2 linked regions of the Kineococcus endophyticus genome follow. The protein of the gene in region 1 interacts with the protein of each later gene in a pairwise test. Links are inferred from orthologs where the notes say so. Each region holds a gene or a part of one and is shown on either strand. Other genes may lie near its edges. The genes, in order: ligA and leuS.

The links.
Region 2: the proteins of ligA (region 1) and leuS interact in binary tests that used the Escherichia coli proteins (3 or more experiments, as listed by UniProt). The link is inferred for Kineococcus endophyticus from one-to-one orthologs.

Annotation. Positions count from the first base shown.
Region 1 is NZ_JBFNQN010000005.1:335,045-350,051, reverse strand. What follows is about bases 3,816-6,804. They hold ligA (NAD-dependent DNA ligase LigA), read left to right. Parts: upstream 3,816-4,230; coding sequence 4,231-6,378; downstream 6,379-6,804. Other genes in these bases: AB1207_RS09395 (hypothetical protein), read right to left, coding at 6,698-6,804; AB1207_RS09400 (hypothetical protein), read right to left, coding at 6,385-6,666; AB1207_RS09410 (esterase-like activity of phytase family protein), read right to left, coding at 3,816-4,146. Also shown: AB1207_RS09425 (alpha/beta hydrolase), read right to left, coding at 1-1,227; AB1207_RS09420 (uroporphyrinogen decarboxylase/cobalamine-independent methonine synthase family protein), read left to right, coding at 1,374-2,384; AB1207_RS09415 (GNAT family N-acetyltransferase), read left to right, coding at 2,377-2,913; more of AB1207_RS09410, read right to left, coding at 2,914-3,815; more of AB1207_RS09395, read right to left, coding at 6,805-6,928; AB1207_RS09390 (Lrp/AsnC family transcriptional regulator), read left to right, coding at 6,980-7,438; Asp-tRNA(Asn)/Glu-tRNA(Gln) amidotransferase subunit GatC, read left to right, coding at 7,450-7,749; Asp-tRNA(Asn)/Glu-tRNA(Gln) amidotransferase subunit GatA, read left to right, coding at 7,746-9,290; Asp-tRNA(Asn)/Glu-tRNA(Gln) amidotransferase subunit GatB, read left to right, coding at 9,287-10,804; bla (class A beta-lactamase), read right to left, coding at 10,797-11,687; AB1207_RS09365 (LysR family transcriptional regulator), read left to right, coding at 11,781-12,659; AB1207_RS09360 (serine hydrolase), read left to right, coding at 12,656-13,543; AB1207_RS09355 (DedA family protein), read right to left, coding at 13,536-14,138; AB1207_RS09350 (MFS transporter), read right to left, coding at 14,143-15,007. UniProt on the Escherichia coli protein: DNA ligase that catalyzes the formation of phosphodiester linkages between 5'-phosphoryl and 3'-hydroxyl groups in double-stranded DNA using NAD as a coenzyme and as the energy source for the reaction.
Region 2 is NZ_JBFNQN010000001.1:74,164-89,749, forward strand. Bases 4,341-7,421 are described here. They hold leuS (leucine--tRNA ligase), read left to right. Parts: upstream 4,341-4,661; coding sequence 4,662-7,181; downstream 7,182-7,421. Other genes in these bases: AB1207_RS00355 (GGDEF domain-containing protein), read left to right, coding at 4,341-4,479; AB1207_RS00365 (GNAT family N-acetyltransferase), read left to right, coding at 7,193-7,421. In the rest of the region: AB1207_RS00335 (MFS transporter), read left to right, coding at 1-584; AB1207_RS00340 (serine hydrolase), read right to left, coding at 592-1,377; AB1207_RS00345 (LLM class flavin-dependent oxidoreductase), read right to left, coding at 1,505-2,530; AB1207_RS00350 (shikimate 5-dehydrogenase), read left to right, coding at 2,605-3,450; more of AB1207_RS00355, read left to right, coding at 3,559-4,340; more of AB1207_RS00365, read left to right, coding at 7,422-7,696; AB1207_RS00370 (glycoside hydrolase family 3 C-terminal domain-containing protein), read right to left, coding at 7,714-9,978; AB1207_RS00375 (TetR/AcrR family transcriptional regulator), read left to right, coding at 10,037-10,615; AB1207_RS00380 (DUF3761 domain-containing protein), read left to right, coding at 10,678-11,982; AB1207_RS00385 (DUF429 domain-containing protein), read left to right, coding at 12,044-12,790; AB1207_RS00390 (ComEA family DNA-binding protein), read left to right, coding at 12,921-13,781; AB1207_RS00395 (ComEC/Rec2 family competence protein), read left to right, coding at 13,778-15,586.

The sequences.
Region 1 (15,007 bases):
CATCGACTCCGTCGCCGACGGCCGGTCGGCGGCGGGGGCGAGCTGGCGGACCAGGTCGGCGAGGCGACCCGTCAGGGCGGCCGGCGCGGCGGCGGACCCCGCGGGGCCGGCGCGGAAGGCCTCGACGACCTGCAGCCCGCTGAGGATCCACGCGAGCTGCGGGAACGACGCCTTCCCGTACATCGACTGCATCGCGAGCGCGTCCAGCAGGTTGCCGTCCACGGCCAGCCCGGGCAGCAGCTGCAGCGGCCGGGCGGCCAGCTCGGCGCGCAGTCGCTCGTACGTCGCGCCGACGTCCTCCCCCGTCGCCCCGAGCCCGAACGTGGCGTTCCCCGCGGCGGCCCACGGCGCGAAGTCGACGTCGAAGCGGCGCTGGAAGGCCATGGGCTGGTAGGAGAAGACCTCCTGGTAGCCCGCGGTCGCGTCGACGCTGGAGTCGAGGACGAAGCGGCCCACGCGGCCGGGCAGGTGGGTGGCGAACTGCGCCCCCAGCCACGTGCCGCCGGAGTACCCGACCCAGTCGATCGTCTCGCGGTCGAGCGCGTCGCGGACGAGGTCGATGTCGAAGACGGTCTGCTGGGTGTTCACGACGGGGGCCAGCGGGTCCTGCGCGCACGCCTGCGCGGCGCCCTGGACGATCTTGGCGGCGAGGGCGAGCGCCTCGGGCGAGCGGTCCCGGTAGTCCGGCGGGGTCTCGCCCACGAAGGCCGACCCGCACGTCAGGGCCGAGCTGGCCCCCGTGCCCCGCACGTCCAGCCCGACGACCTCGGTGTCCGCCAGGCCCGGCACGGCGGACCCCAGCGTCGCCAGCGACAACCCCGCACCGCCGGGCCCGCCCGGGTTGGTGATCACCGTGCGCTCCGGTCGAGGGCCCTGGCGCGGTTCGCGGCTGATGGTGACCTGCAGCGGCTCGCCCGCCTCGGGCTCGTTCCAGTCGCGTGGGACGGCCACCTGCGCGCACTCCAACCCGCCGGTCAGGCTGGCGAGCAGGCCGACCTGCTCGCGCGAGCAGGGGGCCCAGGCGAGCTGCTGGTCGCGGAAGCGCTCGGGGGTCCGCGCCAGGAACTCGGCGTCCGCAGCGGCGACGGTCGCGGGCCGGGTGGTCCCGAGAGGAGAGGGGGCGGGGGCGCCGCTCGCGGGGCTCGCGACGAGCAGGGGTCCGGTCAGGGCGAGCACCCCCACGGTGGCGGCCCCGGCGCGACGGACGACTCGACGGCGGTGGTGCATGGCGTGTGCCTTCCCAGGAGTCTGCTGTGAGGACCCATCCACCCGCACGGGGCGGGTCCCCGCCAACGGACGACGGTCGGGACCCGGGTCCGACCTTCGGGGGATGCCCGCCGGTGACCGCACCCCCCGACGGGTAGCGTTCCGGCGTGCCAGGATCCGCCGCCGCCGTCGGCGCGCTGCCGGGGGAGGACCCCCGCGAAGCCGCCCGCACCGTCTTCGGGGAGCTCGGCGACCCGCCGCACGTCCCCCACCTCGCCCAGCTCCCGGCCCGAGGGCCAGGGGCGGACCCGTTGGGGCGCACGGCCTCGCTGCTCGTGGACCTGCCGGTCGACCGGCAACCGGCGGGCTGGCGGTTCGTCGACGCCCCCGGCCGGGACGCCGCCCGCGCGGACGCCTTCCTGCGCGCCGACCTCGACGAGCTCGCCGAGGCCGCCGACGGGTGGACGGGCCCGCTGGCGGTCTCGGTCGTCGGACCCTGGTCGCTGCTCGCGAGCGTCGAGCTCAACCGGGGCGAGCGCAGCGTCTCCGACCCCGGGGCGCGACGCGACGTCGTCGCCTCCCTCGCCGAAGGGCTGTCGCGGCACGTCGCGGACGTGCAGCGCCTCGTCCCCGGGGCGCAGGTCGTCGTGCACGTGGAGGAGCCGTCGCTGGCCGCCGTCCTGGCCGGACGGCTGCCCACCCAGTCCGGGTACGGGACGCTGCGGGCCGTCGACCGCGCGGAGGTCCGCGACGGCCTGCGGGACGTCCTGGCCGCCGTGCGCTCGGCCGGGGCCGAGCCCGTGCTCCGGCTCGACTCCGCGCAGGCGCCCTGGTCGCTCGTGCGCGAGGTGGGGGCGGCGGGCGTGGCGCTCGACGTCCGTGACCTCGGGCCGGCCGGCTGGGAGTCCGTCGCCGCGTGCGTCGAGGACGGTCTGCTCCTGTGGGCCGGGGCGATGCCCGTGCCGGCGAGGACGGGTCTGCCCGTGCCGTCGAACGCCGCCGTCGTCGACGCCGTCCGCCAGCCGTGGCGTCGCATCGGGTTGCCCGCGACCGCCCTGGCCGACGTCGTCCTCATGCCCGCGACGGGGCTCGCGGACGCGCCGCCGTCGCTCGTGCGCGACCTGCTGACCCGGCTGCGTGCAGCGGCCGCCGCTCTCGAGGAGGCCTCCGGTGACTGACCTGACGTTCCGCGACGCGACCGCCGACGACGTGCCGGCCGTCGTCGACCTCGTCGAGTCGGCCTACCGCGGTGAGAGCAGCCGCGCGGGCTGGACCACCGAGGCGGACCTGCTGCAGGGCAGGCGGACGGACGCCGAGGGCATCGCCGCGGTGGTCGCGGCCCCGGGGTCGGCGCTCCTGCTGGCCGAGCGCGACGGGATCCTCGTCGGCTGCTGCGAACTCCGTCGCACCGGTTCGGTGGCCTACTTCGGGACGTTCGCCGTCAGCCCTCTCGCGCAGGGCGGCGGGATCGGACGCACGCTGCTGACCCGCGCCGACGCGGAGGCGGTGGCGCGCTGGGGGTCGGACGCGCTGGAGATGACGGTCATCGCCCAGCGCGCCGACCTCATCGCCTGGTACGAACGCCTCGGTTTCCGGGTGACGGGTGAACGCCGACCGTTCCCCTACGGCGACGAGCGCTTCGGGATCCCGCAGCGGGACGACCTGGAGTTCGTCGTCCTGCGCCGTCCCACCGCGGGAGACCGCTGATCAGTCGGCGCTGGACAGGTCGGCCTGCACCTCGATCGTGAGGAACTCGTCGTCGTCCGGGACGCCGGGCGTGCGGCCGGCCGAGGACGGGAAGTTGTTGTCGTTGCCGACGACGATGCGGTGGTCCCCGACGACGTCGACGCTCTCGATGGTGGTGAACGGGAACGTCAGGAACCCCGAGTCCTTCGACAGGTCCCCGGCGACCCCGTCCGGGTCCGGCACCGCCATGAGGTTCACGAGCTGGGTCTTGAGCGGGTGCCCGGTCGCGTCCGTCACGCTCGTGTCGACGAGGAACACCGCCTTGAAGACGGCGGTGGGACCCTGGCCGTTGTCTCGCTCGAGGACGAGGAACCGGTGGTCGTCGACCCGGGTCATGTCGCCGATCGCGTTGCGGGGGGATTCGAGGCGGTAGGTGAACGCCTCGCCGCGGTAGCGCCCCTCGACGGTGTCGTAGCGGTGGGCGCGCAGGTCCTGGGGGTCGTCGCCGGCGACGGGGCCCTCCAGCAGCGGGAACAGGTAGCGGCCGTCGGCCGACTGCGCCATGCCCTCGAACCCCTTGCTGGACGCCAGGTCCGGCGTGGCCGTGCCGAGTTCCGAATCGTCCGGGGAGTGGACGCCGGGCAGGGGGACCGGCGCCTCGAGCAGTCGGCCCGCCGCGTCGGTGTGCAGCAGGTACGGGCCGAACTCCTCACCGAACCAGAACGTCCCGTCGGGGGCCTGCCGGAAGCTCTCGGGGTCGAAGTCGGCACCGGTGAGTCGGCGGTCGGACCGGGTCAGGTCCCAGGTGACCTTGCCGTACGGGTCGGACAACGTGAAACCCCCCGGCGCGACCTGCAGGGTCCCGGTGCCGGGGTCGGTCAGCCGGTGGACGGCGAGGAGGAAGTCCGCGCTGTTGGCCTTCGTCCCGTAGCCGTTGTCCGACAGGACGAGGTACGAGCCGTCCGGCTGGACGAGGTTCGCGGAGAACCCCTGGACGGGCTGTGCGGCGAACGGGACTGCGACGCCGTTCGCGGTCTCGATGCCCGCGCCGCTCGGCACGGGCTCGCCGAAGGACGCGGCGGGCAGGACCTGACGGTCGACGAGGCGCGCGGTCTGGGCGGGGAGGGCGGTGGTGGGGGCGTGGTCGTCGGCCCGGGCGTCCGAACCGGAGGCGGTCAGGCCGAGCGTGCCGGCGACGACGGCGGTGAGGGCGAGCGGCGCCGCGAGGGCGCGGCGGGAGGGGCGGGTGATCATGGCGGTGACCGTAGGGACCCTGAGCAACCGCTGTGCGACGCCACGGTGAACGCTCGTGGGCGTGTGTCGGACCCTCGCGGCAGGATGGGGACCGTGAGCGCACAGAGCACGAGCCCCTCCGGTGGCCCTTCCGACGACACGGTCCCGTCCTCGGCCCGGCACCGCTGGGAGGAGCTGGTGGCCGAGGTCCAGGCCGCCCGCTTCGCGTACTACGTGCGGAACTCCTCGCCGCTGAGCGACGGGCAGTACGACGAGCTGGAGAAGGAGTTGCGGGCGCTGGAGGAGCAGCACCCCGAGCTGCGCACGCCCGACTCCCCGACGCAGACGGTCGGCGGCACGTTCTCGACGGAGTTCACGGCCGTCGACCACCCCGAGCGCATGCTCAGCCTCGACAACGCGTTCTCGCTCGACGAGTTGTCGGCCTGGGCCGGCCGCGTGGAGAAGGAGGTCGGGGAGGGCGCCCGGTACCTGTGCGAGCCGAAGATCGACGGCCTCGCCATCGACCTCGTCTACGAGCAGGGGCGCCTCGTCCGCGGTGTGACGCGCGGCGACGGGCGGACGGGCGAGGACGTGACGTTCAACGTCCGCACCATCGCCGACGTCCCGCACCGCCTCACGGGCGAGGACGTGCCGGAGTTCCTCGAGGTCCGCGGCGAGGTGTTCTTCCTCCTCGAGGGGTTCGCCGCGATCAACGCCGGGCTGGTCGAGGCCGGCAAACCGCCGTTCGCGAACCCGCGCAACGCGGCGGCGGGATCCTTGCGGCAGAAGGACCCCCGCGTCACCGCCACCCGGCCGCTGCGGATGCTCGTGCACGGCATCGGGTCCCGCCGCGGCATGGAGAACGGCTCGCAGTTCGAGGCGTACGAGAAGCTCGCGGCGTGGGGCCTGCCGACGTCCTCGCGCGTGAAGGTGCTCGACACCCTGCCCGAGGTGGCCGAGTACATCTCCTACTACGGCGAGCACCGGCACGACGTCGAGCACGAGATCGACGGCGTCGTCGTCAAGGTGGACCAGGTCCCGCTGCAGCGCCGGCTGGGGTCGACGTCGCGCGCCCCGCGCTGGGCCATCGCGTTCAAGTACCCGCCGGAGGAGGTCACGACGACGCTCCTCGACGTCCAGGTGAACGTCGGCCGCACCGGCCGGGTCACGCCCTTCGCGGTGCTCCGACCGGTGCTCGTCGCCGGCTCGACGGTGAAGATGGCCACCCTGCACAACGCCGACGAGGTCAAGCGCAAGGGCGTTCTCATCGGCGACACCGTCGTCGTCCGCAAGGCCGGCGACGTGATCCCCGAGGTGCTCGGGCCGGTCGCCGACGCGCGGACGGGCGACGAGCGGGAGTTCGTCATGCCGACGCAGTGCCCGGAGTGCGGGACGACGCTCGCGCACCAGCGCGCCGACGACGTCGACATCCGCTGCCCGAACTCCCGCTCCTGCCCGGCCCAGCTGCGCGAGCGGGTGTTCCACGTCGCGGGCCGGGGGGCGTTCGACATCGAGGCCCTCGGGTACGAGGCCTCCACGGCTCTCCTGCAGGCCGGCGTCATCGAGGACGAGGGCGACCTGTTCACGCTGACCGAGGAGGACCTGGCGACGGTCCCGCTCTTCACGACGAAGGCGGGGGCCGTCTCGGCGAACGGCCGGCGGTTGCTGCAGAACCTCGCCGACCGCAGGTCCCAGCCGTTGTGGCGCGTCCTCGTCGGGTTGTCGATCCGCCACGTCGGCCCGACCGCGGCCCGCGCCCTGGCCGACCGGTTCGGGTCGATGGAGGCGATCGAGGCCGCGAGCGCTGAGGAGATCGCCTCCTCCGAGGGCGTCGGCCCCACGATCGCCGACGCGGTCGTGGAGTGGCTCGCCGTCGACTGGCACCGCGAGGTGGTGCGCAAGTGGCGCGAGGCCGGCGTGCGCATGGAGGACGAGCGGGACGAGTCGACGCCGCGGACCCTGGAGGGGCTGACCGTGGTCGTCACCGGATCGCTGGCCGGGTACTCCCGCGACGAGGCGAAGGAGTCGATCCTCGCCCGCGGCGGGAAGGCGTCGAGCTCGGTCTCGAAGAAGACCGACTTCGTCGTCGTGGGGGAGGCCGCCGGATCGAAGGCCGACAAGGCCGAGCAGCTGGGCCTGCGCATCCTCGACGAGGCGGGGTTCACCGCGCTGCTCGAGGGGGGCCCGGACGCGGTGGCGCTCCCGGCCGAGGGGGAGGGGAGCGCGGACCCGGCGGCGGGCGAGGCGGGGTGAGCCGGCCTAGAGCGAGCCGCCCCGGGCGTCGCGGCGCTCGCCCGGCAGCCGCGGGCTGCGCTTGCCGGAGTTGACGAGCTCGACGAGCCCGGGGGTGAAGGGGACGCCGTGGTCGGCCGCGGCCTGCGCCAGAGCGCGGGCGGCGCGGCGCGTGTCGCGCCGGCCGAAGAGGGCGAGCTGGGCGACCTGCGCCGGGACGTTGGGGCCGGGGTCGTCGTACGGCCCGCCCTTGACCCGCAGCACCGGCCCGCTGCCCAGGTTCGGCCACGTCCCGGAAGTCCAGGACACCTCCAGGACGTCCTCCCACGCGAAGCGGCGCTCACCGTCGGGTCCGCACGCGCAGCGCGTCGGGCGCCAGCTCGACGACGTCCGCGCGGTGCCGGACGGCGGTCCACACCACCGAGGCGACGAGGACGGCGCCCCAGGACACGGCGTACAGCGCGAAGGACGTGTCCTGCCGGCGCCACCACGCGACCGCCCCCAGCACGAGGAGGACGGCCGCGGCGCGCAGCAGCCCCCAGCGCGTCCCACCGGCTCCCAACGTCACCACGCCAGCACTGTGGCACCGTGGCGTCGTCGCGCCACGGGAACGGGAGGTCCGGTGCGGGAGCTGGACGACATCGACCGCGGCATCATCGCGGCCCTCGAAGCCGACGGGCGCGCCACGTTCGCGCAGGTCGGTCACCGCGTCGGGCTGTCCGCCCCGGCGACGAAGCGCCGCGTCGACCGGCTCGTCGCCGACGGCGTCATCGCGGGCTTCACGGCCGTCGTCGACCCGGCCGCGCTCGGGTGGGGGACCGAGGCCTTCGTCGAGGTCCGCTGCCACGGCACCGTCTCGCCCGCCGAGCTGCGCCGGCTCTGGCAGGGCGTCCCCGAGATCGTCGGCGCCTACACCGTGACCGGCCCCGCGGACGCGCTCCTGCACCTGCGGGCCCGGGACGTGAGCCACCTGGAGGAGGCCGTCGAGCGGGTGCGGGACGAGGCGTCCATCGCCGCCACGGACTCCGTCATCGTCCTGTCCCGGCTGGTGGACCGTGGGCACCCCGGACCGGCGCAATAGACTCACCGATCGTGTCCGCCATCTCCCGATCCGAGGTCGAGCACCTCGCGCGCCTGGCGCGCATCGACATGTCCGACGAGGAGCTGGACCGCATGGCGGGTCAGCTCGACGCGGTCCTCGATGCCGTCGCGGCCGTCGCGAAGGTCGCCACCGACGACGTACCCGCCACCTCGCACCCCGTGCCGCTGACGAACGTCACCCGACCGGACGTCGTCCGGCCGGGCCTGACCGCGGAGGAGGCGCTCGCGGGCGCTCCCGCGGCCGAGGACGGTCGCTTCCGCGTCCCGATGATCCTGGGGGAGGAGGCGTGAGCGTCAACGAACTGGTCCAGTGGGACGCCACCCGCCTCGCCGACGGCCTGCGCAGCAAGGTCGTCTCCGCCGAGGAGGTCACCCGCGCCCACCTCGACCGCATCGACGCGGTCGACGGCCCGACGTCCGGCCCCAACGACTCCGGCGTCCACGCCTTCCTGCACGTCGACCACGAGGGCGCCCTCGCCCGCGCCCGGCAGATCGACGCCGACCGCGCGGCCGGGGCCGACCTCGGGCCGCTCGCCGGTGTCCCCATCGGCGTCAAGGACGTGCTGACGACGAAGGGCCTGCCGACCACTGCCGGGTCCCGGATGCTGCAGGGCTGGGTCCCGCCGTACGACGCCACCGTCGTGCGCGAGCTGCACGCCGCGGGCCTCGTCGTGCTCGGCAAGACGAACATGGACGAGTTCGCGATGGGCTCGACGACCGAGCACTCCGCGTACGGCGTCACGCGCAACCCGTGGGACCCCACCCGCATCCCGGGCGGTTCCGGCGGCGGTTCCGCGGCGGCGCTCGCGGCCTTCGAGGCCCCCCTGACGATCGGGTCGGACACGGGTGGTTCGATCCGCCAGCCCGCGGCCGTCACCGGCACGGTCGGCGTCAAGCCCACCTACGGCGCGGTCTCCCGCTACGGCCTCATCGCCCTCGCCAGCTCCCTGGACCAGGCCGGGCCCTGCGCCCGGACGGTCATGGACACGGCGCTGCTGCACGCGGTCATCGCAGGCCACGACCCGTACGACTCGACGTCGCTGCCGGGTGCGGTGCCGGACGTCGTCGGCGCCGCCCGCCAGGGCGCGACCGGCGACCTCACCGGCGTCCGCATCGGGGTCGTCGCCGAACTGTCGGGCGAGGGGTACGAACCCGGTGTCGTCGCGCGGTTCGAGGAGGCGCTCGCGGAGTTCCGCGCCGCCGGGGCCGAGGTCGTCGAGCTGAGCCTGCCGAACATCGTGCACGCGCTCGCCGCGTACTACCTGATCCTGCCGAGCGAGGCGTCGAGCAACCTCGCCAAGTTCGACGGGATGCGCTACGGCCTGCGGGTCGTGCCGGAGGGCGAGAACGTGACGGCCGAGACCGTCATGCGCGCCACCCGCGCCGCCGGGTTCGGGGACGAGGCCAAGCGCCGCATCATCCTCGGCACCTACGCGTTGTCGGCCGGCTACTACGACGCCTACTACGGCAGCGCCCAGAAGGTGCGCACGCTCGTCCAGCGCGACTTCGACGCGGCCTTCGGCTCCGTCGACGTGCTGGTCTCGCCGACCGCGCCGACGGTCGCGTACCCCCTGGGCGCCAAGCTCGACGACCCCCTGGCGATGTACGCCGGGGACGTCGCGACGATCCCGGCGAACCTGGCGGGCATCCCCGGGATGTCCCTGCCGGCGGGCCTGTCCGACGGGCTGCCCGTGGGGTTGCAGATCCTCGCGCCGCAGCAGGCCGACGACCGGCTGTACCGGGTCGGCGCGGCGCTGGAGACGCGGTTGGTGGACAAGTGGGGCGGGCCGTTGCTCGCGGAGGTTCCGGCGTGGCAGGGGGTGTCGGCATGACCGTCGAACTGGTGGAGTACGACGAGGCGGTGGCGGAGTTCGACCCCGTCCTCGGCCTCGAGGTGCACGTCGAGCTCAACACCCAGACGAAGATGTTCTCCGGTGCGCCGACGGAGTTCGGCGCCGAGCCGAACACGCAGGTGGACCCGACGTCCCTCGGTCTGCCCGGCGCGATGCCGGTCCTGAACGCCAAGGCGCTGGAGTCGGCGATCCGCATCGGGCTGGCGTTGAACTGTTCCATCGCCGAGCGCTGCCGGTTCGCCCGGAAGAACTACTTCTACCCGGACATGCCGAAGAACTTCCAGACGTCGCAGTACGACGAGCCGATCGCGTACGAGGGGTACCTCGACGTCGACGTCCCGGCGTCGGAGGACGGGTCGAAGCCGGCGTTCACCTACCGGGTGCTCATCGAGCGCGCCCACATGGAGGAGGACACCGGGAAGTCCCTGCACGTCGGGGGTTCCACGGGCCGCATCCACGGCGCCGAGTTCTCCCTCGTGGACTACAACCGCGCGGGCATCCCGCTCATCGAGATCGTCACCAAGCCCCTGGAGGGCACCGGGGACCGGGCCCCCGACGTGGCCCGCGCCTACGTCGCGGCCCTGCGCGACCTGCTCCGCGCGCTCGACGTCTCCGACGTCAAGATGGAGCAGGGGTCGCTGCGCTGCGACGTCAACCTCTCGCTGCGCCCGTCGCCGGAGGCGAAGCTCGGCACGCGGTCGGAGACGAAGAACGTCAACTCGCTGCGCTCGGTCGAACGGGCCGTGCGCTACGAGGTCTCCCGGCACGCGGCCGTCCTGCGGGCGGGTGAGAAGGTCGTGCAGGAGACGCGCCACTGGCACGAGGACACCGGGCTCACGACGTCGGGCCGGGAGAAGTCCGACGCCGAGGACTACCGGTACTTCCCCGAACCCGACCTCGTCCCGATCGTCCCGGACCGGGCGTGGGTCGAGGAGCTGCGCGCCTCGCTGCCCGAGCCGCCCTCGCAACGCCGCAAGCGCTTGCACGCCGAGTGGGGTTTCTCCGACCTGGAGTTCCGCGATCTCGTCAACGCCGGGGCGCTGGACGTCGTCGAGGCGACGGTGGCCGCGGGCGCCTCGCCCGCGGCGGCCCGCAAGTGGTGGTCCGGGGAACTGGCCCGCCGCGCCAACGCCGACGGGGTCGAGCTCACCGACCTGCGCGTCACCCCCGCCGACGTGGCCGAACTGGCCCAGCTCGTCGACGACGGCAAGCTCACCGACCGCCTCGCGCGCGAGGCCCTCGAGGGCGTGCTGGCCGGGGAGGGGGACGTCGCGACGGTGGTCCAGGCCCGCGGTCTCGTCGTCGTCCAGGACGACGGCGCCCTGAACGCCGCGGTCGACAAGGTCATCGCCGCCAATCCCGACGTCGTGGAGAAGATCCGCGGCGGCAAGGCGCAGGCGGCCGGTGCCCTCATCGGTCAGGTCATGAAGGAGATGCAGGGCAAGGCGGACGCCGCGCGCATCCGCGAGCTCATCACCGCACGGGTCAGCTGAGCGCGTCGACGACGAGTCCGGTCGCCCGCGCCACGAGCGCGGGGTCGGACTCGTCGTCGAGGCCCGGCTTGTCGGAGAACACCACGACGACCCACGGGGCCCGGCCCCCCGACGGCCACACGACACCGACGTCGTTCTGGTTGCCGTAGCGGCCCGCGTGGCCGGTCTTGTCGCCCACGACCCAGCCCGCAGGAACCCCCGCACGGATCTGCTCCGCCCCGGTCGTGTTCCCCCTGAGCCACCCGGTGAAGACGTCCCGGTCGGCGGCGTCCAGGGCGTCGCCCACGGCGTAGGCCTGCAGGTCGGTGGCGAACGCGCGCGGCGAACTCGTGTCGTCGACCTCGCCGGGGTTCCACCCGTTCAACCCGGGTTCGGTGCGCGCGGACTCCGTCACGGTGTCGCCCAGGGCCCGCAGGTCGGCCTCGAAACCGGCGGGTCCACCGAGCTGGTCGAAGAGCAGGTTGCCCGCGGTGTTGTCGCTCACGGTCACCGCCGCCTCGGCGACCTCGCCGAGCGACAGGGTCCCGCCGACGTGCTCCTGCGTGACGGGGGAGTAGTCGACCAGGTCGGTCACCGGGACCTGCGTCGCGAGGTCGGCGCCGGAGTCCAAGACCGCCGCGGCCGCGAGCGCCTTGTACGTGGAGGCGAAGGCGAACCGCTCGTCGGCCCGGTGCGCGACGGTGCGGCCGCTGCCGGTGTCGACCGCGAACACGCCCAGGCGGGCACCGGACTGCTGCTCCAGGGCGGCGAAGTCGGGCGCCGGTGCGGAGGAGGAGCTCGCCGGAGCCGGGGCGGACGAGGTGGGCGGGGCCGGTTCGGAGCAGCCGGCCAGGATCACCAGCGCGGACAGCGGGGCGGACAGGAGGGCGGCGGTTCGTCTCACGGTCCCCACCCCACCGCAGTCCGGCCATGCTGTCCAAGCAGGCGGCGGTCCGATCCATGCCGAACGAGCATGGCCGAGCGGTACGGTCGGGCCGTGGACGTCGTCGCCGGGTGCCGCGCCTTCCTGGCCGTCGCGACCCAGGGCAGCTTCACGGCGGGGGCTGCCTCCGTGCGCATCCCGCAGTCCGTCGCGAGCCGCCGGGTGGCCGCGCTGGAGGCCCACCTCGGGGCGCGACTGCTGGAGCGGTCGTCGCGCACCGTCGCCGTGACGAGCGTGGGACGGGACCTGCTGCCCACGGCCCGCCGTCTCGTGGACCTGGCCGACGCCCTCGTCGAGGGCGCCGAACGGGCCCGCCGGCGGCCCCTGCGGTGCGGGGTGCCGGACACGCTGGCGGTGCCGGACCTGGCCCGGTTCGCGGCGCGCACCGGACACGTCGTGGACCCCGTGCCGCTCCCGCGGGCAGGCCGGGTCGAGGCGGTCCGCCAGCGCGACCTGCCCGTCGCCCTCGTCCCGGTGCCGCCGGACGAGGCCGAGTGGACGAGCGTGCTCGGGGTGGCCGCGGTTCCGGGCCTCCTGCGCGCCCCCTCCTTCCGGTGGTCCTCGCTGCGGCGGGGTCGCGCGTCGGGACGGTCGGCGCGGCAGGAGGGGTTGCGCCGCTGCTGGTTGCTGCCGGAGGACGACGTCCCGCACGTGCGGGACGTCGTCGTGCGGGCGGCCGCGGCGGCGGGTCTGCAACCCGTGCAGGTGGGCGTCGCCGACTCCCCGGTCGCCGCGTTGGCCGACGCCCTCGGCGGCGGCGACGTCGTCCTGGTCACCCGGCCCGAGGCGCGCACCTGGGGCTTGGACTGGTGCCCGGTGTCGGGGTGCGTCCTCGTCCGCGGCCTGGCGGTGCTGGCCGGCCGGGACGAGGACGCCCACCGCCTGCGCGGGGAGTTCGCGGACGCGGTGGCCGGCCTGTGGGAGGAGGTGTGAGGGCGCTCGAGCGGGTGCGGGACGTCCTCGCGGACGCGGGCCTGGAGGCCGGCATCGTCGTGCGCGACCTCGACGCCGGGCGCGCCGTCGGCCTCGATCCCGCCCGGCCGTTCCCGTGCGCATCCCTGGTGAAGGTCCCGCTGGCCCTGGCGACCCTCCTGCGCATCCACCGCGGGGAACTCGCGGCGGACGAGGTGGTCGCGGTGCAACCGCCGACGACGCCGGCCGACACCGGTCTCGGGCGGTTCCGCCACCCCGCGCACGTCGCGGTCGAGGACCTCCTCGAACTCGCCGTCACCATCAGCGACAACGTCGCCGCCGACGCGTTGTTCGACCTCACACCACCGGCGGCCGTGGACGCGGAACTGCGCGCCCTCGGCGTCCGGGGCGTCGCGGTGCGGCACCGGTTGGCCGACCTGACCGCCACTCCGGCACTGCGGGTGGAACGCCCGCTCGGCCACCTGCTGGCGAGCCGCTCCGGAACCGCCGGCGACGGCCACGCCCTCGAGCAGTTCGACGTCGGACGCGCGAACTCCGGCTCGGCCGAGGGTTTCACGGAGCTGCTGACCCAGCTGTGGCGACCCACCACCGTCCCCGAGGTGGTCGCCGCGCGGATGCGCGACCTGCTGGGCGGCAACGTCTTCGGTCACCGGCTGGCCCCGGACCTGCGGACCGACGCCTCCCGCTGGTCGTCCAAGACGGGAACCCTGCTGACGCTGCGGCACGAGGCGGGGGTCGTCGAGCACGCCTACGGCCCGACCGTCGCGGTCGTCGTCCTCAGTGCCTCGACCGTGGCGGCGACGCACCAACCGGAGGCCGAGGCGGCCCTCGGCCTCTCCGCCCGGATCCTCCTCGACGCCCTCCTCGACGACGACCTCAGCTGACCCGGCGGCGGACGACGCGGTTGAGCACGAGGTCCACGAGGAAACCCAGCGCCAGGGCGATGACGATGCCGAGGGCGGCGCCGGCCAACGGTGTCGACTCGATCCAGTGCCCGGCGAGCGAACCGATCGCCACCGAGTACGCCGCCCACGTCAGCGCCGCCAGCGCGCTCAACCCGACGAAGCGCGCCCGCGGGAACTGCACCGCCCCGGCCGTCAGGTTCACGGCGATGCGGCCGATCGGGACGTACCGGGCGGCCAGGATCGCGAACGCCCCCCGCTTCTGCAGTTCCACGGCGGCGCGGCTGAACGCCTTCTCCAGCCGCGGGTGCCCGGCGATCCAGCGCCGCAACGGGGAGTGCCGGCCCATCGTGTAGGTGAGGTTGTCGCCGAGGAAGGCGCCGACCACCGCGCAGGCGAACAGCGCCCACCGGTTCGGGTGCCCGGTGTCGGCCGCGATGGCCGACAGGCCGATGACGACCGACTCGCTCGGCAGCGGCGGGACGAAGGCGTCGAGGGCGGCGAGGGTGAGCACCGCGGCCAGCACCCACGGCGATCCCGCGTGCTCGGTGACGAGCGCGTTGAGCTGGTCGAACACCCGCTCACCCTGCCACGGCCGACTCCCGCCGGGCAGGACGGTCCATGTCCTTCCACGACCGGCCGACGAAGGGGGCGAGCGTGACGACGAGGTACAGGGCCCCCACGGTCCACAGCACCGGCACGACGCCGACCCGGTCCGCACCCCACCCCGCGAGCAGCGACCCGGCCGGCATCCCCGCCCACGCGCCCGCCGCCACGAGACCGGCGACGCGGGCGCGCATCCGCGGGGCCACCCGCTCGAGCTGCACGGCGCCCAGCACCGGGTTGATGGCCCCCGCGGCGAGGCCGCAGGCGAGGACGACGACGAGGGTGAGCTCCAGGGAGGGGCCCGTGGCCAGCAGCAGGAAGCGCGGCGACCCGGCGAGCAGGAAGGACAGGGCGAAGACCCGACGGCGCGACCAGCGCCGGGTGAGGCGGTGCGCCTGCAGGGCTCCCACCGCCGCGCCCACGCCGAAGACGGCACTGACCCAGCCGAACGCTGCGGGGTGGTGCCAGGTGTCGCGCGCCACGAGCGGCAGCAGGACGGTCAGCCCCGTGTCGAAGGCGTTGGTCGCCAGCACGAGGAGGACGACGGCGCGCAGCAACCCGTCGCGGCGCACCACGTCGAACCCCTCCCGCAGGCGACGCAGGTAGGACCCCGCGGGAGTGGCGGCGGTGGACGTGTGGGGCACGGCGATCAGCACGAGCGTCGCGCTGGCGGCGAACGTCGCCGCGTCCAGCCACAGGACGGGCAGGGCGCCGAGCCACCCGACGAGGGCGGCCGTCGCGGCGACCCCCAGCAGCTGGGCGAGGCGTTCGGCCCCGTTGAGGGCGCCCGTGGCCTTGAGCAGCGGCACGTCGTCGACCGCGCAGACCTCGGGCAGCATC
Region 2 (15,586 bases), on another replicon or contig:
TCGCGGCCGTCTCGACCGTGTTCGGGAACCTCGCCATCGCGTACGGCAAGGAGGTCGGCGTCAACGAGGCCATCACCCTGTGGCTCGTCGTCGTGGCCAACGCCGTCGCGCTGCTGACCCAGCCGCTGTTCGGCCGGCTCGCCGACCGGATCGGCCGCAAACCCGTGTTCGTCTACGGGGCGCTGTCCTCGGCCGCCCTCATGCCGTTCTACCTGCTGTCGATGAGCTCGGGGTCGGAGGTGCTGACGTTCGTCCTGGCGGTCGCCACGTTCTCCTGCGGGTACTGCGCGGCGAACGCCGTCTGGCCCTCGTTCTACGGCGAGATGTTCGACGTGCGCGTCCGGTTCTCCGGCATGGCCATCGGCACCCAGCTCGGGTTCCTGCTGGCCGGTTTCGCCCCGAGCATCGTCACGGGGCTGGGCGGGGTGCGTGAGGGCGGCTGGGTCGTCATCAGCGTCTTCACCGCGATCGTCGCCGTCGTGGCCTCGCTGTCCGCGCTGACCGCCCGGGAGACCCGGTCGGTGCCGACGGCCGAGCTCGGCCGCCCGGTGCGCGCCACCACCCCCGGCGGGGTCCGCGTCTGAGCAGTGCTCACCAGGTCGCGTCGAGCCCGCCCAGGAGCGCCTCGACGACCCGGCTGACGGCGGCCTGCGAGCCGTCCTGCGCCGGCTGGCCGGCCCGCAACGTCGCCGCCACCAGCACCTGCCGCCGCTCCCGTCGGGCCACCCCGACGAGGGCGGCGGTGCCGTACCGGCCGCTGGCGACGGCGTGGGTGAGCGTCCAGCCGCCGCGCAGCCGGTCCGAGGGCAGGAGCGCGGCGAACCGCAGCCGCGCGGCGGGCTCGAGGACGTCCCCGAGCAGCACCGCCCCGTAGCCGAGGGCCAGGGCCCGCGTCGTGGTGGTGTCCCGCGGGTCCCAGGGCTGCGCGGAGCAGGAGTCCGGCGCGCGCCGGTCGATCCGGGTGCGCCGGTCGCCGAGGGCGCGGCAGAACCCGGTCACGGCCGCCGCGCCGCCGGCGCGCACGACCAGCAGGTTCGTCGCGGTGGCGTCACCGCGGCGCAGGGCGGCGTCGCCGAGGCCCGCCACCGTCATCCCCGTCTGCACGTGCCAGGCGCAGACGGGGGTCGAGCCCACGAGGTCGTCGGTTGAGTACCGGACGCGCTCGTCGAGGACGGCCGGCCCGTGGGCGCGCAGCAGCTTGGCCAGGGCCGTCCCGGCGGGCAGCGTCAGCACGGGCCGCAGCAGGTCGGGCCGGTGACCGGTGACGCGGCCGGTGAGCAGGTCGAGAGCCCAGGACGTCACCTCGTCGGGCTGGCCCCCCAGGGCGGCGACGAGTCCCGTGCCCGCCGCGGCCGAGACGACCGACCGGCGCGACACGGGCGAGGGTCCACCTGGCGAGACGCCCATCCCTCACCTCCCGGCCCGCCACCGTGCGAGGCGTCCAGGGTGCGCCCGGGGGGCGGCGCTGCGCCAGACCCCCGGGCGGTCCCGGTGCGGCCGTCCGTCAGCGCGCGGGCTGCCAGCCCAGGGCCGGGGCCACGTGCTCGACGATCGAGCGCATGAGGTGGGTGTTGTAGTCCACGCCCAGGGCGTTCGGGATGGTCACCAGGAGCGTGTCCGCCTCGCGCACGGCCGCGTCCTTGGCGAGGTCCTCGGCCACCTGGTCGGGGTCACCGGCGTAGGTCTTGCCGAAGCGCGCCAGGCCCGGTTCGCCGAGCGAGCCGACCTGGTCGACCGAACCGCGGTCGCGGCCGAAGTAGGCCTCGTCGAGGTCGTTGACGATGGGCATCACGCTGCGGCTCACCGAGATCCGCGGTTCGCGCTCCCAGCCCGAGTCCCGCCAGACCTGCCGGTACAGCGCGATCTGCTCGGCCTGCAGCTCGTCGAACGGGACGCCCGTGTCCTCCGTCAGCAGCGTCGAGCTCATGAGGTTCATGCCCTGCTCGGCCGTCCAGCGGGCGGTGGCCCTGGTGCCCGAACCCCACCAGATCCGGTCGGACAGGCCGGGGGACTGCGGCAGCACCGGAAGCTGCACGCTGCGGCCGGTCATGCGCGGGTTGGACTCGGCGACGCCGGCGCCGGCGATCGCGCGCCGGAAGACGTCGGTGTGCCGGCGGGCCATGTCGGCCTCGGTCTCGCCCTCGGCGGGCACGTACCCGAAGGTCGCCGGGCCGTGCAGCGCGGGCTCGGGTGAGCCCCGGCTCACGCCGAGCTGCAGCCGGCCGTCGGAGATGAGGTCGGTCTGCGCGGCCTCCTCGGCCATGTAGAGCGGGTTCTCGTACCGCATGTCGATGACGCCGGTGCCCAGCTCAATGCGGCTCGTGCGGGCGGCCATGGCGGCGAGGACCGGGAACGGCGCGGCCTGCTGGCGGGCGAAGTGGTGCACCCGCACGTAGGCGCCGTCGAAGCCGAGCTCCTCGGCGGCCACCGCCAGCTCGACGGTCTGGACGAGGGCCTCGCGCGCGGTCCGTGCGGCCGAGCCGGGGACCGGTTGGTAGTGCCCGAAGGACAGGAAACCGATGCGCTTCACATCCTCATTGAACCATCAACAACCGCGTCCTGTTCCATGATGGGGCGGTGACTTCCCCCGCGACCTCCCGCGAGCTGCCCGACCGGATCACCAAGGACACCCGGCTCTGCCTGTCGCTGTCGGGACGGCCGAGCAACCTCGGCACCCGCTTCCACAACTTCCTCTACGCCGAGCTGGGTCTCGACTTCGTCTACAAGGCGTTCACCACGGACGACCTGCCCGCCGCGGTGGCCGGCATCCGCGCGCTCGGCATCCGGGGGGCGGGTGTGTCCATGCCCTTCAAGGAGGCCGTCATCCCCCTGGTCGACGAGCTCGAGGCCTCCGCCGCCGCGATCGACTCCGTCAACACGATCGTCAACACGCCCCGCGAGGGCCGTCCGCACCTCGTCGCCTACAACACCGACTACCTCGCCGTCGCGGGCCTGCTGGCCCAGCACGGCATCACCCCCGCCGGCACGCCCGGCGCCGCCGCAGTCCTCGGCAGCGGCGGGATGGCCAAGGCCTCGCTCGCCGCTCTGCGCGACGCGGGGTTCTCCGACCTCCTCGTCGTCGCCCGCACCGAGGCCACGGGCGCCCCGCTCGCCGCGCAGTACGGCGCCCGCTGGCTGCCCGCGCTCGGCGACGTCCGGCCCGACCTGCTGCTCAACGCCACCCCCGTCGGCATGGCCGGTGGGCCCGCAGCGGAGGACCTGCCCGTCGCGCGGGCCGCCGTGGAGGCCGCGGGCGCCGTCGTCGAGGTCGTGGCCGTCCCCGAGGACACCCCGCTCGTCCGGCTCGCGCGCGAGCTCGGCACGCCCCTGGTCACGGGCACCGAGGTCGCCGCCTGGCAGGCCGCCGAGCAGTTCGCGCTCTACACCGGGGTCCGGCCGAGCGCCGACCAGGTCCGCCGAGCGGGTGAGTTCTCGCGGCGCGCCGTGTGAACCGCGCCCGGTCCGGACGCACCGGGGCAGCGGCACCCGCATGATCGAGTCATGTCGTCACCCGCTCGCCGTCTCCAGCCCGACCCAGGTGGTGCCGAGGGGGAGAGGGTGACCACTGCGCCCGGACCCCGCGACGCCGGAGCCGGCGACCCCGCCGCACCCCAGCCCGGAGCCCCCGCGGTGCCGGGCCCCGGGTCCGACGCCGCCCGCCGGGCCACCGGGGGCCTCGACGGCCGCGGCCGCACCGCCGCGCTCGTCCTCGTGCCCGTCACCGGGGGCGTCGCCGTCGCCGTCGCGGCGGCCGTCGCCTCGACGCTCGTCACGCTCGTCGTGGCCCTGGTCGCGCTCGGGGCCGTCGCCGTGGCGCTCGCGGTCGCCCTCGCGCTGACCGTCCGCGCCCACCACGAGGCCGAGCGCTCCGTGGGCTCGCTGCTGGCCGCCCTCGAGGCCGCTCGCGACGAGACGGTGCAGGACACGGTCACGGGTCTGCTCAACCGCCGCGGCCTGGTCCTCGTCGGGCACCAGGTGCTGGAGTCCGCGCGCCGCTCCGGCGGTGCCGTCCACGCGTGCATCGTCGAGGTCACCCCGGGCGTGCAGCTCGGCGGCGGCAGCCGGACGGTCGAGGAGGTCCGCGCCGCGCGCGAGGCCGAGTGGGCCGCGGCCGCCACCGCCCTGCGCGGGGCGACCCGCACGTCCGACGTCGTCGCCCGCGAGGGGGAGGGCCGGTTCGTCGTCCTGGGCCCGGGGGCGGGCCTGCACGCGCAGGAGCTCGAGCGCCGCATCCGCGTGGGCCTGGCGCAGAGCCGGCTCGCCGGTGGCGGCGAGCGCGCCCCGCGGCTGGCCGTCGAGGCCGGTGCGGCCGTGCTCGCGCCGTGGGACGAGGGCGGGGTCAGCGACCTCCTCGTGCGGGCCGAGCAGGCCCTGGCCCAGCGTCGCGCCCTGCGCCGCAGCGTCCCCCAGCACGGGTGGGGCCGTCGCCGCAGCGACCGCGGCGACCGCAGCGCCCGCCCGGAGCGTCCCGGCGCCTGACCCCCGGGGTCCCGTCCGCCACGGAGTAGGCTGTCCGGGTGTCCTCCCGCCGACTTCCCAGCCGGTGCTGAGCTGCTGCGACCTCGCAGGTGCTCGCACCGAGACCCCTCCTGCGCGAGGGGTCTTCCGCTGTCAGGGGCAGGTCGCAGGTGCGGGACGCACGCGAGCACCGGGAGGACGGGATGACTGACGTGTCGGTTGAGCAGACCGAGGAGCACGACGAGCAGCGCTACGACGCGTTCGCGCTGCAGGAGAAGTGGTTGCCGGTCTGGGACGACCTCAAGCCCTTCCGCAGCGGCGAGCCGGGCGACGAACGCCCCAAGAAGTACGTGCTCGACATGTTCCCCTACCCCTCCGGCGACCTGCACATGGGTCACGCCGAGGCGTACGCGCTGGGCGACGTCATCGCGCGGTACTGGATGCAGCGCGGTTTCGACGTCATGCACCCCATCGGCTGGGACGCGTTCGGCCTGCCCGCGGAGAACGCCGCCATCAAGCGCGGCCTGGACCCGCGGCAGTGGACGTACGACAACATCGCCCAGCAGCGCGCCTCGATGCGCCGCTACGCCTGCTCCTTCGACTGGGACCGCGTGCTGCACACGTCGGACCCGGAGTACTACAAGTGGAACCAGTGGCTGTTCCTCAAGCTGTACGAGAAGGGCCTGGCCTACCGCAAGGACTCCCTCGTCAACTGGGACCCGGTCGACCAGACCGTCCTGGCCAACGAGCAGGTGCTGCCCGACGGCACGTCCGAGCGTTCCGGCGCGAAGGTCGTCAAGAAGAAGCTGACCCAGTGGTACTTCCGGATCACCGAGTACGCCGACCGGCTGCTGGACGACCTGGACCGCCTGGAGGGCCAGTGGCCGTCCAAGGTGATCTCGATGCAGCGCAACTGGATCGGCCGCTCGACGGGCGCCGAGGTCGAGTTCGTCATCGAAGGCCGCGACGAACCCGTCACGGTCTACACGACGCGTCCGGACACCCTGCACGGCGCGACGTTCATGGTCGTGGCCGCCGACTCCGACCTGGCCGAGGAACTGGCCGCGGGGTCCGCACCGGAGGTGCGGGAGGCGTTCGAGGCGTACCGCACCACGGTGCAGGAGACCTCGGACATGGACCGGCTGGCGTCGGAGCGCGAGAAGACCGGCGTCGACCTGGGCCGGTTCGCCGTGAACCCCGTCAACGGTGAACGGCTGCCGATCTGGGCCGCCGACTACGTGCTGGCCGACTACGGCACGGGCGCCATCATGGCCGTGCCCGCGCACGACCAGCGCGACCTGGACTTCGCCCGCGCGTTCGGCCTGCCCGTCCGCGTCGTCGTCGACGTCCGCGACGCCGACGGGAACCCGCTGCCGGACCCGGCGCAGTCCGGGGAGGCCACGGCCGGCGACGGCGTGCTGGTGAACTCCGGCCCGCTGGACGGCCTGGACAAGAAGGCCGGCATCGCGAAGGCGATCGAGGTCCTGCAGGCCGAGGGCAAGGGCCGCCCGGCGAAGAACTACCGCCTGCGCGACTGGCTGATCTCCCGCCAGCGCTACTGGGGCACCCCGATCCCGGTCGTGCACACCGAGTCCGGTGAGGTGCCCGTCCCGGAGGACCAGCTGCCGGTGCTGCTGCCGCCGTCGGAGGGCCTGAACCTCACGCCCAAGGGCACGAGCCCGCTGGGGGCGGCGGAGGACTGGGTCAACGTGCCCAGCCCCGTCGACGGGTCGCCCGCGCGCCGGGACCCGGACACGATGGACACGTTCGTCGACTCGTCCTGGTACTACCTGCGGTTCGTCTCCCCGGACGACGACACCAAGCCGTTCGACACCGACCTCATCGCCCAGTGGGGTCCGATCGACCAGTACGTCGGCGGGGTGACCCACGCGATCCTGCACCTGCTGTACGCGCGGTTCATCACCAAGGTCCTGCACGACCTGGGGTACCTGCCCTTCGACGAGCCGTTCACCCGCCTGCTGAACCAGGGCATGGTGCAGATGGACGGGTCGGCCATGAGCAAGTCCAAGGGCAACCTGGTCCGGCTGTCGGACCAGCTCGAGGAGCACGGCGTCGACGCCATCCGGCTGACGATGGCGTTCGCGGGTCCGCCCGAGGACGACATCGACTGGGCAGACGTGTCCCCGTCGGGCTCGGCGAAGTTCCTGGGCCGCGCGTGGCGGCTGGCGCGCGACGTCACCTCGCCCGTGGGTGCCGACGTCACGACCGGGGACGTCGCGCTGCGCCGGGTGACGCACCGGACGCTGCACGACGTCGCCCAGCACGTCGAGGCGTTCCGCTTCAACGTGGCCGTGGCGCGCGTCATGGAACTGGTCAACGCGACCCGCAAGGCGATCGACTCCGGCCCGGGTGCGGCCGACCCGGCCGTCCGCGAGGCCACCGAGGTCGTCGCGCTGGTGCTGTCGCTGTTCGCCCCGTACGTGGCGGAGGACATGTGGTCCCTCCTGGGCCACGAACCCGCCGTCGCGCGGGCCGGGTGGCCGGCGGTCGACGAGTCGCTGCTGGTCGAGGACACGGTGACGTGCGTCGTCCAGGTCAAGGGCAAGGTCCGCGACCGCCTCGAGGTGGCCCCGGACATCACGCAGGAGGCGTTGCAGGAGCTGGCGATGGCCTCGGAGAAGGTCCAGTCGGCGCTCGCCGGCGCGGGGATCCGGACGGTCGTGGTCCGGGCCCCCAAGCTGGTGAACATCGTCCCGGCCTGACACCGGACGTGATGCCGGAACTGCTGCCCCCGTCCACCCCGCGGCTGCTGCTGCGGCGGTGGACGGAGGGCGACCGGGAACCCTTCGCGGCGATGAACGCCGACCCGGAGGTCACCCGGTTCGTGTCCGCCGTGGCCGACCGTGCCGCGTCGGACCGGTTGGCGGACTACGCCGACGGCTGCTTCGACCGCCTGGGGTTCGGCCTGTCCGCCCTCGAACGCCGGGACACCGGCGAGTTCATCGGGTTCGCCGGGCTGCACCGGATGCGCTGGTACCCCGAGGACGTCGAGATCGGCTGGCGGCTCGGGCGGTCGGCGTGGGGCCAGGGGTTCGCGACCGAGGCCGCCCGGGCGTGGGCCGACCACGCCCGGGGGCTCGACCTGCCCCGGCTCATCTCGATCGTCGACCCCGGCAACACCGCCAGCCTCGGCGTCACCCGCAAGCTCGGGATGGTCGAGGGCTGGAGCGGCGAGCGGGAGGGGCGGCCGCACGTCGTCATGGTGCTGGACCTCTGACGGCCGCCCCCCCGGGCTCAGCCGGGGATGAGGCCGGGCAGTTCGGTCTCGGTGATCGGGAACCCGGGGAAGCGGGTCAGCCGCAGCAACGGGATGGCCCGCATCATGGCGCCGTGCTGCGGGTCGAACAGCATGCCCGCCCAGGGGGTGCCGTCGATGCGCTCGCGGACCGCCGCCGCCGCGTCCGGGTGCTGCAGCCAGACCTCGAGCTCGGAGTCGAGCTGCAGGGGCACGCTCACCCCGTCGCCGGGCAGCGTCACCGTGGTCGCGAGGCGGACGTCGCGCGACGAGGCGCCGACGCGGATGCCGAACTCACCGCCCTCGACGACCCAGCGGCCGGTCGCGCTGTGCCAGAACGAGAAGGCCCGCTCGTCGAGCTCGACCGCCACCTCACGGGACTCGCCGGGTTCCAGCGTCACGCGGGCGAAGCCCTTGAGCTCTGCGTCCGGACGGAACACCGTCGCGTCGACGTCGGCGACGTACACCTGGACGACCTCGCTGCCCGCGACGTCCCCGGTGTTCGTGATCGTCACGTGCACGTCGACGGAGTTCCCGCGCGTCTCCACCCGCAGGTCGGAGTACCCGAACGTCGTGTAGGACAACCCGTGCCCGAATGCGGCGGCGACGGGCAGGGAGTGCGCGTCGTACCAGCGGTACCCGATGAGCAGGCCCTCGCCGTAGCGCACGTGGCCGTGCTCGCCGGGGAAGTTCCCGACCGTCGGGTTGTCGCGGTAGTTGACGGGAACCGTCTCGGCCAGCTTGCCCGAGGGGTTCGCGACGCCGCTCAGCAGGTCGGCCACGGCGGCGCCGCCGGCCTGCCCACCGAGCCAGCCCTCCAGGACGGCGGGGACGGTGTGCTGCCAGGGTTCGAGGTTCACGACGGACCCGTTGGCCAGCACGACGACGGTGCGGGGGTTCGCCGCCACGACGGCGTCGAGCAGATCGAGCTGCTCCGGCGGCAGGTTCGTGTGCTCGCGGTCGTACCCCTCGGACTCGTACGAGGCGGGCAGGCCGAGGAACAGCACGACGACGTCGGCCGTGCGCGCGACGTCGACGGCCTCGGCGGCGAGGGCACGCGCCGCCTCGCCCGTCGCGTCGTCCGGGTCGGCCTCCGGGACGTAGCCCGGCGCGAACGTCACGTCGCGGGACCCGTCGAACTGCGCGCGCAGGGCGGTGAGCGCGTCGTCGAGGCGGGTGGGGTTCACCTGCGAACTGCCCGCGCCCTGGTAGCGGGGCGTGCGGGCGAACTCGCCGACGACGGCGATCGTCCCGCCCGCGGCGGCCAGCGGCAGGATCCGATCCTCGTTCCTCAGCAGGACCGCGCTCTGGAGCGCGGCCTCGCGGGCGAGGGCGTGGTGGGCGTCGGTGTCGAAGGTGCCTGGGTCGGCGAGGGCGGGCCGGGCCTTCTCGACGAGTTCCAGGACGCGCAGGACGGCGCGGTCGAGGTCCTCGGTCGACAGGCTCCCGGTGCTGACGGCCTCGAGGATCCGCTGGGTGCCGGCGCCGGAGGAGGACGGCATCTCCAGGTCCAGGCCCGCGCGGACCCCGTCCTCGCGCACGTTGACGGCGCCCCAGTCGGAGACGACGAGGCCGGAGAAACCCCACTCGCCGCGCAGGACGTCGGTGAGCAGCCAGGGGTCCTCGGAGGCGTAGACGCCGTTGATGCGGTTGTAGGAGCACATGACCGTCCAGGGCTGCGCCTTCGTGACGACGCGCTCGAAGGCCGTCAGGTAGATCTCCCGGAGCGTGCGCTCGTCGACGTCGGCGGAGACCGTCATCCGCTGCGTCTCCTGGTTGTTCGCCGCGAAGTGCTTCAGCGACGTCCCGACGCCCTGGCTCTGCACGCCCTCGACGAGGGCGGCGGCGAGGTCGCCGGCCAGCACCGGGTCCTCGGAGAAGTACTCGAAGTTCCGCCCGCACAACGGCGACCGCTTCATGTTGACGCCGGGGCCGAGCAGGACGGACACGCTCTCGGCGCGCGTCTCACGGCCCAGGGCCTCCCCGACGCGGCGCAGCAGGTCGACGTCCCACGAGGAGGCGAGCCCGGCCGCGGGCGGGAAGCACGTCGCGGGGACGGAGTTCGCCAGGCCGAGGTGGTCGCCGCCCTCGGCCTGCTTGCGCAGGCCGTGCGGGCCGTCGGTGACCATGAGCGCGGGGATGCCCAGGCGTTCGACGGGCTCGGTGTGCCAGAAGTCGGAGCCGTCGAGGAGGGCGGCCTTCTCCTCGACGGTGAGTTCCGCCAGCAGCTCGGCCGGGGTGCGCGTGACGTCGGTGTCGGTCATGGTCGCAGGCTACGCCCAACACCTACCAGGTGGAAGGTATTGGTGGTAGGGATGTGCTGTGGCCGCACGCGGGGAGTACGCCAAGGGCAGGGCCCGGCGCGAGCAGATCCTCACCGAGGCCGTCGGGCTGTTCGCCGAGTCCGGGTACCGCGCCGCGTCGTTGCGCGACCTCGCCGCCCGCTGCGGGCTGACGCACGCGGGGCTCCTGCACCACGTCGGCAGCAAGCAGGCGCTGCTGCTCGCCGTCCTGGAGCAGCGCGACGTGGAGGACGCCTCGCTCGTGGGGCCGGACCCGTCGCTGCCGGGGGAGCGGCAGCTCGAGGCCCTGCTCGACGTGGTGCGCCGCAACGTCTCCCGCCGCGGTGTCGTCGAGCTGTTCTGCGTGCTGTCGGCCGAGGCCACCTCGCCCGAGCATCCCGCCCACGCCTTCTTCGACGAGCGCTACCGCCGGGTCGTCGCCGCGCTCACCACGGCGTTCGCCGACTGCGGGCACCCCGCCCCGGGGTCGGCGGCGCGCCGGCTCGTCGCCGTCATGGACGGGCTGCAGGTGCAGTGGCTGCTGCACCCCGACGACGTCGACATGGTCGCGGAGGTGCGGGCCCAGGTGGATCGGGAGCTGGACCGTCCACGGGGGTGAATCCCCCCACATCCGGCACCCGGTCGCTCTATCGTCGATGAGTCACCACAAGACGACGTGGAGTGAGCTGGGAGTCGATGGGCAACGGCAGCAGGACCCCGGCTCGGCGCAGCACGGGGAAGACGGTCGCCCTCGCCGCGTGCCTGGGGCTGGCCGCCCTCGTCGCGCTGGTCGGCGTGGTCTCGTCCTTCGTCGTCGGCGGAGCCGCGTCCGCGGCGGGGAGCCTCCTCGCGGTGGTCGGCCTCACGGGTCTGCTCGTGGGGTTGTTCACCGTGGTGGTGGGGCACTTCCGGACCGCCGGGCTGGCAGGTCGCCGGGCCGGGGCCGTCCTCACCGTCCTCAGCCTCGTCGCGCTCTCCGGCGGGGGCGCCCTGGCGGGCGGTGACGCGCCCGCGGACACCGTGGCCACGGCCGCCACGACTCCCGGAGCGACTCCCACCACGACCCCCGCTGCGACTCCCGCCAGGACGCCCGTGACCACTCCCGACCCGGTCCCGACGACCACCACGACGACCACCACGAGGACCTCGACCACCGACGCGATCCTCGCCACGGCCGCCCCCGGCACCGCCCTCGCCGCGCTCGACACCCTCGACGTGAAGGGGCGGGCCCCCAAGACCGGGTACTCCCGAGACGCCTTCGGCGCCGCCTGGACCGACACCGACCAGAACGGCTGCTACACCCGCAACGACGTCCTGAACCGCGACCTGACCGCCCGCTCGTGGACGGACGCCGTGCACTGCACCGTGTCCGCCGGCGCACTCGCCGACCCCTACAGCGGCGACGCGATCGCGTTCACCCGGGGTGGGTCGACGTCGTCGGCGGTGCAGGTCGACCACGTCGTGGCCCTGTCCAACGCCTGGCAGACGGGCGCGCAGTCGTGGGACGCGGCGACGCGCACCGCGTTCGCCAACGACCCGCTGGGACTGCTGGCGGTCGACGGGCCGCTGAACGAGCAGAAGGGCGACGGCGACGCCGCGACGTGGCTCCCGCCGAACACCGCCTTCCGCTGCGACTACGTCGCGCGCCAGGTCGCGGTGAAGGCCGCCTACGGGTTGTGGGTCACGCCCCCGGAGCGGGACGCCATCGCGCGCGTGCTCGGGACCTGCCCCGGCGAACCCCTGCCCGTCCGCTCCGCGTTCGCAGCGCTCGTCGCGGCACCCGTGCCCGTGCCCGTGCCCAGGCCCGTGGGCGTCGCGCCCGCGCCGGCCACCTCGGCGCCCGCCCCCGCCGCGGACGCCCCGGCCGAGACCAGCGCCGACGTCCCCGCGGGCGCGTCGGCGGTCTGCCGGGACGGCACGCTGTCCTACTCCGCCCACCGCCGCGGCACCTGCTCGCACCACGGGGGTGTCGACACGTGGCTGTGACGCAGGCTCGCGGTGCGGACCACCCGCGGCGACACCACGCGGTGGGGTGCCCCGCGTGGGCATGGTGACCGCCGGAGTGGACCTGTCGACCCAGCGGGGCACGACGGCCGTCGCCGTCGTCCGCTGGGACGGCGGCTCCGCCCGCGTCACGGACTGCCACCGACCGACGGACGACGGGTTCGTCCTCGACCTGGTGCGAGGCGCGGCGAAGGTCGGCATCGACAGCCCGCTGGGGTGGCCTGACGAGTTCCTGCGCTTCGTGACGGACCACGCAGCAGGGAATGTCGAGGTACGAGCGGGGGAGACCGGCGAGGAGCAGCGCCGCCGTCTGACGTGGCGCCTGACGGACCAGGTCGTCCGGGCTGCGGGCCACCAACCGCTCACGGTGGCGGCCGACAAGATCGGCCACGTCGCGATGCGCGCAGCGCGCCTGCTGGCCCTGCTCGCGGCGGAGCAGGGCCCGATCGACCGCGCCGGTTCGGGAGTCGTCGTGGAGGTCTACCCGGCCGCGTCGCTGAAGCGGTGGGGGTTCGCGCACCGGCAGTACAAGGGGACGGCGAACTCCTCCGCCCGGCTGGCGCTGGTGGAGGAGTTGCCTCGTCGGTTGCCCTGGCTGGACCTCGGCGTCGCGGCCGAGGCGTGCCGTGCGTCGGACGACGCGCTCGACGCCGTCGTCGCCGCACTGACGGCTCGCGCTGCGGCGCTGGGGTTCTGCACGTCGCCGACCGCGGAGCAGCGGGAGCAGGCCGCGCGGGAGGGGTGGATCGCGCTGCCGACCTGCGAGACCGGGCGGCTCCTCGACGGGTGACCCGGGTTCGGGGTGTGGACGCCGGCGGACCGGTGACGTCCCGGGATCAACAGGGGACGCGGGTGACCCGTCGTCCACAGGTGGGTCCTCGTCCGGACCGGTGGGGTACCTGTCCGCCTACGTTTCCGGGGTGACCCCGCCCCCCTCCCGTCGCGACGCGGCGGTCCGCGCCCGCGCACTGGCGGTCCGGCAGTTCCGGGCGCCAGAGGAGGATCCCCAGGACGGCCTCGGGGACGAGTTCGACGAGGAGTTCGACGAGGGGGACGCTGACCCCGCGGGTGCCGGGGTCGCCCCGGGGGTCCTGGCTGAGTGGTCGCGCCAGCTGGCCGACCGGACCCCGCCGGGGTTGCGGGCGGTGAGAGTGCGGGTCGGTCCGCGGGCGGTCGCCGGCGCGGTCCTCGGGTCCGTCCTGGTGGCGGCGGGGCTCGGGTTCGCGGCCTGGCGGTCCTGGCCCGATCCCGGTGCGCAGCAGGGGCAGGCGCTGCCGGCGAGGACGGCGCCGGTCGCGGCGGGCACACCTCTGAGCACGCCGTCGCCCTCGGCGACGACGAGTTCCGCGTCCGTCGTCGTGCACGTCGCGGGCCGCGTGCTGCGGCCGGGGGTCGTCACCCTGTCCGCGGGCAGCCGGGTGGCCGACGCGTTGACGGCTGTGGGCGGTCCCGCCGCGGACGCCGACCTCGACGCGCTGAACCTCGCGCGCGTCCTCCAGGACGGAGAGCAGGTCCTCGTCCCGGCGCCCGGGCAACCGGGGACCGTCGCGGCGCCCGCACCGGCGGCGGGTTCCTCCGCAGCGCCGGGCGCGCGGCTGGACCTGAACTCCGCCACGGCCGCCGACCTCGACGCCCTGCCGGGGGTGGGCGAGGTCCTGGCGGGCCGGATCGTCGCCTGGCGCGAGGAGAACGGGACGTTCTCCTCCGTCGACGACCTCGGTGAGGTGCAGGGCATCGGGCCGAAGGTGCTCGAGGGGCTGCGGGACCTGGTGAGCGTGTGAGCGCGGCGGAGCAGTCGGAGGTCGTCGGAGCCCGGTCCGTCGGACCGCCGCCGGTGCCCGTCGACCTGCGGCTCGCGGCGGCGGCGGTCGGAGCGTGGGGTGTCGCGTTCCTCGCGACGGGCCGCCCTGACCTCCTGGTGTGGGGTTTCGCGGGTTCTGCGCTCCTGCTGCTGGTCGTCCTCGGGGTGCTGCGCCGGACGGGTCGGGGCGCACGCGTCGCGCTGGTCCTCGTCGCCGCGACGCTCGTGCTGTTCTCCGTCTGTCTGCAGCACAGCCGGTCCACCGCCGGGGGTGTCGAGGAGCTGGCGGAGCGCCGGGTGTCGGGGGAGTTCTCCGCCGTCGTCACCGCCGACCCGCACGCCCTGCCCACCCGCCGCGACGGGGAACCCCCGCGCGTCGTCCTCGACGTCCGGCTCACGTCGCTGGACGCGCGGGGCGCCACGCGGGAACTCGCCGCCCCAGCGACGGTGTTCGCCGTCGCCGAGCGGTGGCGGGACGTGCGGTGGGGTGACCGGGTCACCTTCCGCGGCCGGCTCGGAACCGCTGACCCCGGCGAGCGGTCGGTCGTGGTCGTCTCGGTCGGGGACCTGGTCCGCACCGACCGCCCGACGGGCCTCCTGGAACTGTCCGAAACCCTGCGGACGGGGTTGCGGGAGGCCGTGTCCGGTCGGTCGGCCGACGTCCGCGGGCTGCTGCCCGGGCTCGTCGTCGGGGACACCTCCGCGCTGCCGCCCGACCTGGAGGCCGCGATGCGGTCGGTCGGCCTCACCCACCTCACCGCGGTCAGCGGGTCGAACACGACGCTGGTCGTGGGGTTCCTCGTCCTGGCCGCGTCGTGGGCGGGTTTCGGGCGACGGTCCAGGCTCGTCGTGGCCGGAGTGGGGTTGGTGGGTTTCGTCGTGCTGGCCCGTCCCGAACCCAGCGTGCTGCGCGCGGCCGTGATGGGCGGCGTGGGCATGGCGGGGCTCGCGGCGGGGCGGCCGACGCGGGGGATCCCCGTCGTGGCGGCCGCGGCGCTCGTGCTGCTGGTGGCCGACCCGTGGCTGGCGCGGGAGTTCGGCTTCGTGCTGTCGGTGCTGGCGACGACGGCGCTCGTGCTCCTCGCCCGGCCGTGGGCGGAGCGGCTGACGCGCGCGGGGGTTCCGCGGGTCGTCGCGTACGCGGTCGCCGTCCCCGTGGCCGCGCAGGCGGTGTGCGGGCCCGTCGTGGCGCTGTTGCAACCGGCGGTGAACGTCGTGTCCGTCCCCGCGAACATCGCGGTGGCGCCCGCCGTCGGCCCGGCGACCGTGCTCGGTCTGGCCGCCACGCTCCTCTCCCCGGTGTGGCCGGCCGGGGCCGCCGTCGTGGCCTGGCCGGCGGGCTGGTGCGCGGCGTGGATCGCCGCCGTCGCGCGGGCCGCGGCCCAGGCGCCGACCTCGGTCGCGGTCCCGCCGGGCGTCGCGGGGGCCCTCGTGGTGGCGTTGCTGACGCTCCTCGTCCTCGGCGCCGTCGCGGCCGTCCTGCGCTGGCGGCACGGACCGGGTCGCCGGTGGCCGGCCCTGGCCCTCGTGCTGGTCCTGTCCGCGGCCCTGCTCGTGCGGTGCGCCCCGCGGTGGGGCGGACCGGCCGGGCCGTGGCCTCCGCCGGACTGGCTCGTCGTCGGCTGCGACGTCGGCCAGGGCGACGCGGTCGTCCTGCGGTCGGGTCCGCGCGCAGCGGTGCTGGTCGACGCCGGACCCGACGACGTCCTCGTCGGCGGGTGCCTGGACCGGCTCGGGGTGGACCGGCTCGACGCCGTGGTGCTGACCCACTTCCACGCCGACCAC